2 regions of the Photobacterium sp. GB-36 genome follow, and region 1 is predicted to be linked to the other one. Evidence: predicted binding sites of a transcription regulator. Region 1 holds the regulator's gene; the other holds the start of a gene.

Region 1 (6,099 bases):
ACGATTAAACGCTTGAGCCAATTCACAACCAATAGGACCACCACCCAAAATCAATAACTTTTTAGGTAAAGTATCTAGTTGCCATAAGTTATCGGACGTTAATGGATTAACTGTGTTTAAGCCTGAAATATTGGGCAATAGTGGGGAAGCCCCTGTTGCGATAATAATGTTACGTGTGGTGATCACTTTGTCGTTAACTTCTACTTCCCAAGGCGACAAAATCGTCGCGTCACCTTGGACACAATTCACACCAAGCTTGCTGTAACGTTCAACCGAATCATGCGGTTCGATATCTTTGATAACGTTGTGAACACGAGTCATAACGGCTTTAAAGTCGATTTTTTCAATTTTAGCTTCAATACCAAATTGTTTTGCTTGTTGCAGCTCATAAGCGCTATGAGCGACACGGATTAAGGCTTTAGATGGCACACAACCTGTGTTTAAGCAATCGCCGCCCATTTTATGACGCTCAATTAATGTGACTTCCGCTTTTACGGCTGCCGCGATATAGGAGCTGACTAAACCGCCAGCACCAGCACCAATTACCACTAGGTTTTGATCAAACACTGTAGGTTTTTGCCAATCGCTATAAACCTTTTGGCTTTTGATGTAATTAATAATTGTTTTTGCGAGCAGTGGGAAGATCCCGAGTAATACAAGAGATATCAATACAGGAAATGAGATGATTTCGCTCAAACTATTAATGTTACTCAGTTGAGTACCGGCATTCACATAAATAGCAGTTCCAGCCAGCATGCCAAGCTGACTGACAAAGAAGAAGGTACGAGTTTTAATCGGGGTTAAACCCATTAGTAAGTTGATCAGAAAAAACGGCACTACAGGGATTAAACGCAGCGTTAATAGATAAAATGCGCCTTCGTTTTCAATCCCTTGATTAATGGTCGCGAGGCGTTGTCCAAACCGCTGTTGTACCCAGTCTTGCAAAATATAGCGGCTTGATAGAAAAGCCAATGTTGCACCTATTGTGCTGGCAAAAGAAATAATAATAAGGCTAGGCCAAAAACCAAATAATGCCGCTCCAAGCAACGTTAAAATTGCAGCGCCGGGTAAGGAAAGGGCTGTCACGGCAATATAGAGTACAAAGAAAAACAAGTAAGCAGTGAAAAGTTGACTTTCAATCTTTGCTTGTAGGGCTAATTGCTCTTGCTTGATGAACTCAAGGGTAAGGTATTGGCCTAGATCAAAATGTAGCCATAACGCAATAAGGCTGACAATGACCAGCAGCAATAGCGTTTTTTTCTTATTCATTTGCCTGATCCTTTTTCGTTATGTTTTTATCTGATGCTTGCACGTTATCTTGAGCAATATCGTTAGGCGTAATAGGAAGAGAACAAAAGCCTTGTGCTGGCACATCGAGCGCAGTGTTAAATTTCGCCGACAAGTTCTGAAAGCTAACTAAAGCAGTGAGTTCAATAATATCATCACTGCTATACCATTCTTGTAGCGCGACAAGCATTTCATCTGTCACTCGTTTGCCTGTTATTGTCATCGCTTCAGTGTAGGCCAACACAGCGCGTTCTTGATCTGTAAACAGCGTAGAGTGTTGCCAGTTGGCGAGTGCTTTAATTTTATCTTCTGAATCACAACGTTCGGCGAGCTTCATACCATTGGCATCAACACAAAAGGCACAATCGTTTAATTGTGAAACACGCACACAGACCAAAGATCGCATGACATCTTGAATCGGTGACTTTTTACGGTCGAGAAAACCAAAAAAACCTGCGACTAACCAAAATAAGACAGGTTTACGTCCCCATAGCTTTGCAGGGTTTAATACTTGACCATAGTGGCGAGCTTGAAGCCATAGCAAAGGCTTTACCCATAAAGAGTCAATTTTTTTGATCGAAATGCGCATGTGATTCCTTAAAAAATACCCTAAAAGTAGGGTTTTATACGATCTTACTCAGTAGCAGTTGTAAACATGTAGACCTTAAGATCAGACATTGTATTTCATTTAATGATAAATATTTCTTTTTCTTCAATTGGTTGGTGAAAAAATCAGCAGGAGATAAGACAGTTTAAAGCGCCGCGTTATTTATTAGTGAGAAGATGGGTTATTGGTCGTATTAGCAAATAATTAGGCATGGAATATAAATAAAGATAATTATCATTTATATAAATCAAGGAGTGCAAAACGGAGGGAATTAATTTAATGGCAAAAGTTTGTTATTATGCAATTAAACCAAATAAATATTGAATTTTATAAAGGAAGATAAGGATAATACGGAAATTATTTTTGAAAGGTATACTTAGAAATAAAAGAATGGGGGCTCTTTTATTCCTAAGTATTTTATATTTAAGACAACTTATATTTTTAAGATAAGGCAGATAATAGTTCATTTCGACGTTGCTCAGGAATAACTGACCAATGTTGACCGCTAATTGCACCTTCCAATGCCCAAAGCAATTCAATACTCAATGGACTTGTTTGTGATTCTTGAAGTGCTTTATATGCGCCAAGAGAGCCCACTGCTAGAAGTTGTTCAATAGTGTTTATGCCTGCTTTTTTAAGCATTCTTTCATTTGATAATCGTAGATTAGGTAAATCTTTAATTCGGTCAGGTACGCAACTCTCCTTTTCTTGCTTGTCTTTTTCTGCTGCATCCAGTGAATACCTACCTTGAGCTACAATCTTTGTGGGTTCATCCCACCATTGGTCGGGTATTGCATAGTGCTTGGTTACAACAGGGAAGCCACGTTTTTTATAAACATAGGGTTCCAAGCCAGCTTGTTTGAATTCCTTTTCAGTTTCAGCATTTGCACGTAAGTGAAGTTTATCGTTCACAACTAATGCAAACATTGTATCACCAGAAAAAATGCCAAAACCGCCAAACATCGACCGTGATTTTATTGAACCAAAATGGTCAAATAATTTTAATGAATCTTTTAATATTGGTTTATCCATGCTTCTACTCGGTGAAAAAATATGAGTGTCACCTAAACATTAAGAGCGAGGAAATAGATTAATTAATCTACACATTGATACTGTCAATATATTGTTAAGTTTGTGTCATAATATTGTCGGTTCAATAATAATCCTTCGGTAACCCCGCTACCTTGAATTATTAACATAATTTTTAGGCCGGTGGTTTTGCGTCTTAATCTTTCAATTAATTTGCCAGTTCGTGACTATATAAAGTTATATTAAATAATACTTTTAATATTAAATCTAAGCTCTCAAAAATGTGATATTGGTTCAGGTATTTGTTCTTAGCTTATTTTAATAAGCTTTATAATTATAAATACTCATGATTGTTTTTTATAAGTAAAAAAAAAGCCAACAAGGTTAACTTATCGGCTTTTCCTTAACATAGAAAGATAAATTTTATTAGTTGAGATCTTTAACCGATTTTCTCTCAACAAGTTTAGGCGTCATTTCAAAGGTTTGACGCTCATGATTCTTGTCTTTCACACGCTCTAGCAAGATTTCGATGGCCTTTTTACCTAAACGACGTTTAGGCTGGTGGATAGTTGTTAGCGGTGGCGCAAAGTAGGGCGCAAGGTCAATGTTATCGTAGCCAATGATTGAGATATCATCAGGAACACGCAGACCTGCCTGTTCAAAGGTACTGATCAGAGCCATGGCCATAATGTCGTTAAAGCAGAAGATAGCAGTAGGGCGATCTTCCATTGCGATAAACTTATGAGCAGCTTCAACGGCTGACTCACACTCAAAGTCACCGTCAAGTAGCCAATTAGCATTAACAGTGAGATCTGCTTCTTTCATCGCTTTACGGAAGCCCTTTAGGCGCTCTTGACAAGTAGACTTATCAACTTGCCCAGATAAACAGCCAATTTTCTTATGACCATTTTCAATAAGGTGCTTAGTCGCAATATAACCGCCGTTTTCAGCGTTATCTAGAATATTATCAGTATGTGGGCTTTCTGGGCCCCAGTCCATGATAACCATAGGAAGATCATTTTTACGCTCAAGTAAATCGAGCAGCATTTGATCCAGATCGCTGCACATAACCAATAGGCCATCAACACGCTTTTCAGAAAGCATACGTAAGTAATCACGTTGTTTTTCTAAGTTACCTTCGGTGTTACATAAGATCAGTGTGTAGCCTGCACCATAACAATATTCTTCAACACCATGCACAACTTCGGCAAAAAATGGGTTAGTCGATTTAGTGACTAACATGCCGATAGTACGTGTTGTATTACATTTTAAGCTTCGCGCTACTGCACTTGGGGCGTAGTTAAGTTCATCTACTGCAGCCAAAACTTTTTGTTGCGTTGCTTCTGCAACAAAGCGTGTTTTATTAATCACGTGCGACACTGTAGTAGTTGATACACCTGCCATACGTGCAACGTCTTTAATGGTTGCCATATTTATTCTTCTTATCATGGTCAGATTAGGATCTGACAAAGGTTTTTGATACCAAATTGATTAATTACGTAGTCTATGGCTTACGAGTTCACTCGCAGAGATGAAGATCCTTTAGTTATTAGCTACTTAATTATTCAATTTGATACCGAATTATAGGGTGTTGCAATTATCATGGATCATAAACAACTAAAGCCGCAGTAAAATGCGGCATTAGAAGATAGAAACTATTTTTACACTAATTACACATGTAATCGCTTGCGATCACATTTTACTGTGTGTTTTGCGTTGTGCAATCTTTCTATTCAACTTGATTGAATTAATTGATCATTAACCGTAAAAACTCGATGTTTGTCATGCTAATAGCTTCAATTTATTGTGTATATCTAGTCATTAATAGATAAAACGTTAAAAAACAGAATGATTGGCTGATAAAAGATAAGGAAAATCACCACTTGGATGAGTATGAACACTGACAGGCCAACCATATAAGGTATCTATTACTTCAGGAGTAAGAACTTGTGTTGGCGTGCCGTCGGCTTTTATTTCTCCTTCATTAAGGAAAATCATCCGATCAGTGTATTGGGCTGCAAGGTTTAAATCGTGCAATACCACAATTACAGCGGCGCCTTGTATAGCCATATTTTGGGCAATTTGTAAGGTGTGGTGCTGGTGGGCGAGATCGAGTGCTGAGGTGGGTTCATCTAACATCAAGATACATTTATCACCGGCTTTACTGAGTTGTGTTAAAACCCGGGCAAGGTGTACACGCTGTTTTTCACCCCCCGATAAGGTGGGGTAGAGACGTTTAGCTAAATTGTTAATATCAACATATTGCATGCTTGATGCTGTTGCATCTTTCAGTTCAGGCGAAGTGAGCTGCAATGGAATTGCGCCTAGCTCGACAACTTCTTTCGCGGTAAAGGCAAACGATAATGCGCTATGTTGTGGAAGGACACCTAAGTGACATGCCAATTCTTCCCGAGCCCAATTATTAAGCGGTTGATCAAAGAAAGAAACCGTGCCTGATTTTGGCGTAATCTCACCACATAATACTTTTAACAGGGTACTTTTACCTGCACCGTTTGGCCCAAGTAATGCGGTGACTTCTCCTGCGTGAATATCAATATCAAGATGATTTAGCAGGACTTTATCACCGAATTGTAATGATAAGTCGCGAGCCTGAATAACACAGACTTTGTCGCTACTTGCTGTAAAATCGACCTTTGCTGAATGATTTAACGTCATGACATCTGACTCTTTTGATTAACTAATAAATAGATAAAGAAAGGCGCGCCTAACATGGCGGTGATGATCCCAACCGGCAGTTCTTGAGGCGAGAATGCGCTTCGAGCAATCATATCGGCAACCAAGAGGATTAATCCGCCAAGTAAAGCCGAAATTGGCAATAAGGTTCTATGATTTGGACCAGTTAGCATTCTCCCCACATGAGGAATAACCAAGCCAATAAAGCCAATCGGGCCACAAACGGCAACAGTCATACCCACTCCCGCAGCACATGTAATAATTAAATTACGTTTTAGTTTTTGGGTGTTAACCCCCATATGTCGAGCTTCAGCTTCGCCTAATAACAACGCGTTTAAATTACTGGTATGACGATAAAAATAGGTAAAGAGTAACCCGAATGTGCAATAGGCGAGAATAATGCCTGTCCATGTTGCACCAGCCAGTGAACCCATTGACCACAATGATAAATCACGTAAGGCTTGATCGTCGGCAACATAATT
Region 2 (6,099 bases), on a different contig from region 1:
GGAAACTCGTGGTTTTCAGTCGGAAGTAAAACAATTACTTCACCTAATGATCCATTCACTTTACTCGAATAAAGAGATTTTCTTACGTGAATTGATCTCAAATGCGTCTGATGCGGCAGATAAGCTACGTTTTAAAGCCTTATCACAGTCTGATTTGTATGGTGACGATTCTAACCTATGCGTTAAGTTATCAATCAATGAGCAAGCGGGTACATTAACTATTAGTGATAATGGTATTGGTATGACTCGTGAGCAGGCGATTGAGCATTTAGGCACAATTGCTAAATCAGGTACGAAAGAATTCTTCTCTCAGCTAAAAGAAGATGAAAGTAAAGATTCGCAATTAATTGGTCAGTTTGGTGTGGGTTTTTACTCAGCATTCATTGTGGCAGATTCGGTAACGGTTAATACACGTGCAGCTGATGTTGCGGCTGATGAAGCGGTAAGTTGGCAGTCTGCTGGTGAAGGTGATTACAGTATTGAAACTATCACTAAAGCGAATCGTGGTACTGATATTATCTTGCATCTACGTGAAGATGATAAAGAGTTTTTAAATGAGTATCGCTTACGTGAAATCGTGGGTAAGTATTCAGACCATATTGGTATTCCTGTTCTTATTCAAACCGAAGAAAAAGACGAAGAAGGTAAAGTAACAGGAACAAAGTGGGATCAGATCAATAAGGCCCAAGCATTGTGGACACGTAATAAGTCCGACATCAGTGAGGAAGAATATAAAGAATTCTACAATCACGTTGCGCATGATTACGCAGAGCCTTTGGTATGGTCACATAACCGCGTTGAAGGTAAGCAAGATTACACTAGTCTGCTTTACATCCCGTCGACGGCACCTTGGGATCTGAATAACCGTGATGGTCAGCATGGCTTAAAACTGTATGTACAACGTGTATTTATTATGGATGATGCACAGCAGTTTATGCCTACATACCTTCGCTTCGTGCGCGGCTTAATTGATTCAAACGATCTGCCACTGAACGTATCGCGCGAAATTCTACAAGATAACAAGGTAACTCAAGCGCTACGTAAAGCGTGTACCAAGCGTGTGTTGCAAATGCTTGAGCGTATGGCGAAAAATGATGCTGAGAAGTATCAGACGTTCTGGAAAGCGTTTGGTCAGGTATTAAAAGAAGGGTTAGCTGAAGATTTTGCGAATCGTGACAAAATTGCCAACTTGCTACGCTTTAGCTCAACAGAAAATGACTCACAAGAGCAAACAGTATCGCTTGCAGATTACGTGAGCCGCATGAAAGAAAACCAAGATAAGATTTATTATCTAACCGCAGATAATTTTAATGCAGCGAAGCATAGCCCACACCTAGAGCAATTCCGTGCTAAAGGGTTGGAAGTGATTTTGATGTACGATCGTATTGATGAGTACCTAATGGGCCACTTGCCAGAATTTGAAGGCAAGCAGTTCCAAGCGATTACTAAATCTGATCTTGATCTTTCAAGCTTTGACGATGAAGCAGTGAAAGAGAAGCAAAAAGAGACGGAAAAAGAGTTTGCTTCAGTGACTGAGCGAACAAAAGGTTACTTAGGCACACGTGTAAAAGATGTACGTGCAACGTTCAAACTTCATGACACACCAGCAGTTGTTGTGACAGATGAAAACGAAATGGGTACCCAAATGGCGAAACTGCTAGCAGCAGCGGGTCATGATGCGCCAGAGGTTCAATACATTTTTGAATTAAACCCTGAGCATGCATTGGTTAAGAAAATGGCAGATGAAGCAGATGAAGAAGTGTTTGGTCGTTGGGTTGAATTCTTGCTCGGTGAAGCGATGTTAGCTGAACGCGGTACGATGGAAGATCCTTCTCAGTTCCTTGCTGCAATTAACAAGTTGCTGATTAAATAACCAAATAACTTGCTTGTATCAAATACTATTCTGATAAAGCATGTAAACCAAGCCCAGTCATTGTACTGGGCTTGCGAGTCTCGCTTATTCAGTGTATTTTCACTTTTTTGCAAAAATTCCACTCTATTAAAGGGGATCACAATGCGCATCATTCTTCTGGGCGCTCCAGGTGCAGGTAAAGGTACTCAAGCTCAATTCATCATGGAAAAGTTTGGTATTCCTCAAATTTCAACTGGTGACATGCTACGTGCAGCTATCAAAGCGGGTACTGAACTAGGCAAGCAAGCGAAATCAGTGATCGATGCAGGTCAATTGGTATCTGACGATATCATCCTTGGTCTTGTAAAAGAGCGTATTGCGGCAGATGATTGCGCAAAAGGCTTCCTACTAGATGGTTTCCCACGCACAATTCCTCAAGCTGATGGTCTAAAAGAAAACGGTGTTAACGTTGATTACGTTATCGAGTTTGATGTGGCTGACGATGTGATCGTTGAGCGTATGGCGGGTCGTCGTGCTCACCTTCCTTCTGGTCGTACTTACCACGCTGTTTACAACCCACCAAAGGTTGAAGGTAAAGATGACGTAACAGGTGAAGATCTTGTTATCCGTGAAGACGACAAAGAAGAAACAGTTCGTGCACGTCTAAATGTTTACCACACACAAACTGCACCTCTTATCGAGTACTATGGTAAAGAAGCGGCAGCGGGTAACACGAAATACCTTAAGTTTGATGGTACACTTCCTGTTGCTGAAGTGAGCGCTGAGCTAGAAAAAGCATTAGCTTAATATTGATATAGGCTGTTTTAGATAGCTTGTAACAATGAAAAAAACGGGCTTACCTATTGGTATAGTCCGTTTTTTTATGGTTTAAATAGGGGTTAATAAAGGCGGGATACGTCTTTTTCTGATCAAAGTGATCTAAAAGCGATCAGCCTTCGTTTAGCTTCGGTTGCATGATTAATATTTTTTGATCAGAAAGCTTGGTTTAGGACAGATAAGAGCGAAAACCGATGAATAAAGACAATAAAAAATACGGTGTATTGTTAGTTAACTTAGGTACGCCTGATGCACCGACGGCGGCTGGGGTGAAACAATTTCTATCTCAATTTTTACACGATCACCGTGTCGTCGATATGACTCGCTGGTTATGGTGCCCCATTTTACACGGCGTAATTTTGCCGATTCGCTCACCGAAAGTTGCTAAATTATATCAATCTGTTTGGATGGAAGATGGCTCACCATTGATGGTGTATTCAAAACGCCAACAAAAAGCATTAACAGAGATACTTCAAGTCCCAGTTGAACTGGGTATGACTTATGGTAACCCGAGTACTCAGGCTGGTTTGGAGCGTCTAAAGCAGCAAGGTTGTGATAAGGTTTTAGTTTTACCGTTATATCCTCAGTATTCAGGTACTACCACCGCTGCTGTATTTGATCGTATTGCGAAAGACTTAAAGTCCATATCGTATATCCCAGAGTTGCGCTTTATTAATCATTATTACGATCACCCTGATTATATTTCAGCGTTAGCCGAGACGGCTAAAACGGTGTGGGCAGAAAAAGGCGAGCCTGATTACTTATTATGTTCATATCACGGTATTCCTAAACGTTATGCTGATAATGGCGATCCGTATCCCGATCATTGTAATGGTACAACGGAGCTATTAGCGAAGATGCTTGAGATGCCGCGTGAAAAAATGAGCATGAGCTATCAGTCTATTTTTGGACGTGAAGAATGGTTAAAACCGTATACGGAAGGCACGATAAAATCATTGGCAGAGAAAGGTGTAAAACGCCTTGATGTTATGTGTCCTGCGTTCTCTGTTGATTGTTTAGAAACCCTTGAAGAAATTGCAGAGCAGTGCAAAGAAGTGTTCATTGAAGCGGGTGGGGTAGAATTTAATTTGATCCCTTGCCTTAATGATAGCCAGGCACATATTACAATGATGGAAAACTTGGTGAAACAACATGTTCAAGGTTGGGAATAGTCAGTTTTTATTCTGTAACTTACATTGACGATAACGTTTACGCTCTCATTTGTGTTGATATATCTCAAAACCAATGAGAGCTTTTGCTTTTATGTTCTATATTCTGTGATAGAATTCGCAAAATTTACAACTTGATAGCGCATAGACATGAAATTTCCAGGCCAACGAAAATCTAAGCATTACTTTCCGGTACATGCTCGCGATCCACTTTTAAGTCAAACGAAACAAGAGAAGCGTCTAGCACGTACTCATGTTGTCGGTATTGACCAAACATTGGTAGATATTGAAGCTTATGTGGATGATGAATTCCTGGAACGCTATGAGTTAAGTAAAGGCCATTCTTTGGTTATTACTGATGAAAAAGCAGAAGCGCTATATCAAGAGCTAAAAGAGAACAACCTTGTTACTCACGAGTTTGCTGGTGGCACGATTGGTAATACGCTACACAACTATTCTGTGTTAGCGGATGATAAATCTGTTCTTCTAGGCGTGATGAGTAAAGACATTGAGATCGGTAGTTACGCGTACCGTTACCTTTGTAATACATCAAGCCGCATGGATATGAACTACCTTCAACCTGTTGACGGTCCTATTGGTCGTTGTTTTGCTCTTATTTCAAAAGACGGTGAACGTACCTTCGCTATCAACGAAGGTAAGATGAACCAACTTGAACCTGATAGCATTCCTGAACATGTGTTTGAAAATGCGTCTGCACTTGTGTTAACGGCGTATTTAGTGCGTTGTAAGCCTGGCGATCCTATGCCTGCTGCAACAATGCGCGCCATTGAATATGCGAAAAAATACGATGTACCCGTGGTATTAACATTAGGTACAAAGTTCGTTATTCAAGATGATCCACAATGGTGGCGCGACTTCCTTCGTGATAATGTAACAGTTGTTGCAATGAATGAAGATGAAGGTGAAGCGTTAACTGGTGAGTCTGATCCGCTTGTAGCAGCTGATAAAGCATTAGAATGGGTTGATCTTGTTCTTTGTACTGCAGGCCCTGTAGGTTTATATACCGCAGGTTACACTGATGATAACGCTAAGCGTGAAACAAGTTTACCGTTACTTCCCGGTGATATTGCTGAGTTTAACCGCTATGAATTTAGCCGACCAATGCTTAAAACGGCGTGTGAGAATCCAATTAAGGCGTATTCACATATTGCTCCTTATATGGGCGGTCCTGAGCGTATTAAGAATACTAACGGCGCTGGTGATGGTGCACTTTCAGCATTACTGCATGATATGTCTGCAAACCGCTACCATAAAGAAAACGTGCCGAACTCGAGTAAGCACCAACATTCTTTCCTAACTTATTCATCGTTCTCACAGGTTTGTTTATATTCAAACCGTGTAAGCTACGAAGTCTTGGCTCAGTATTCTCCACGTTTATCTCGTGGTCTGCCAGAGCGTGAAGATAGTTTGGAAGAAGCATACTGGGAACGTTAAGTTTCATATAGATATAAAAAAACCGCCAACACATTTTCGTGCTTGGCGGTTTTTTATTAGCTGCAGTTTAGAGCAAACTTATTTTTTATAAGCTTCGTTATGTACAGCTGCTACTGCACGACCTGATGGGTCTGCTGCGTTCTTAAAGCTCTCATCCCATTCAATCGCTTTTGCACTTGAACAAGCAATCGATGGACCACCCGGTACACATTTTGCCGCACTTTCTAGCGGGAACAACTCTTCAAAGATCTCACGGTATGCGTAACCTTCTTTGGTTGTTGGTGTGTTGTAAGGGAAGCGGTAAGCCGCTGTTTCAAGCTGTTGATCCGTTACTTTTTCTTCAGCTACTTCTTTTAGCGTATCAATCCAGCTGTAACCTACACCATCAGAGAACTGCTCTTTTTGACGCCATGCGATAGATTCTGGTAGGTAGTGCTCAAAACACTCACGTAAGATGTGTTTTTCCATCTTACCGTTACCACACATTTTATCTTCAGGGTTCAGACGCATTGCCACATCGATAAATTCTTTATCTAGGAATGGTACTCGGCCTTCAACACCCCATGCCGCTAACGATTTGTTTGCTCGTGCACAGTCAAACATGTTCAGAGCAAGCAATTTACGTACAGTTTCTTCATGGAACTCTTTCGCGTTCGGTGCTTTATGGAAGTATAAGTAGCCACCAAAGATTTCATCTGCACCTTCACCAGAAAGTACCATCTTGATACCCATTGCCTTGATTTTACGACCCATTAGGAACATTGGGGTAGAAGCACGAATGGTTGT

Evidence for each region. Region 1 encodes PurR, which represses purine synthesis genes. Its sites were predicted from a motif close to TNANGNAAACGTTTNCNTNA; they were not measured.
Region 2: C9J46_RS03820 (inosine/guanosine kinase) is a predicted target of PurR. The motif match lies at 3,887-3,906, and genes of this name have one in related genera.

The regions. Positions count from the first base shown of each region.
Region 1 is NZ_PYNY01000011.1:64,822-70,920, forward strand. It holds gene C9J46_RS11820 (FAD-dependent oxidoreductase) at 1-1,269, opposite strand, end outside; gene C9J46_RS11825 (carboxymuconolactone decarboxylase family protein) at 1,262-1,876, opposite strand; gene C9J46_RS11830 (TfoX/Sxy family DNA transformation protein) at 2,336-2,926, opposite strand; cyclic di-GMP riboswitch class I at 3,061-3,151, opposite strand; gene purR (HTH-type transcriptional repressor PurR) at 3,350-4,354, opposite strand; gene C9J46_RS11840 (heme ABC transporter ATP-binding protein) at 4,760-5,599, opposite strand; gene C9J46_RS11845 (iron ABC transporter permease) at 5,596-6,099, opposite strand, start outside.
Region 2 is NZ_PYNY01000003.1:111,731-117,829, reverse strand. It holds gene htpG (molecular chaperone HtpG) at 1-1,873, shown strand, start outside; gene adk (adenylate kinase) at 2,015-2,659, shown strand; gene hemH (ferrochelatase) at 2,884-3,861, shown strand; gene C9J46_RS03820 (inosine/guanosine kinase) at 4,009-5,313, shown strand; gene asnB (asparagine synthase B) at 5,392-6,099, opposite strand, start outside.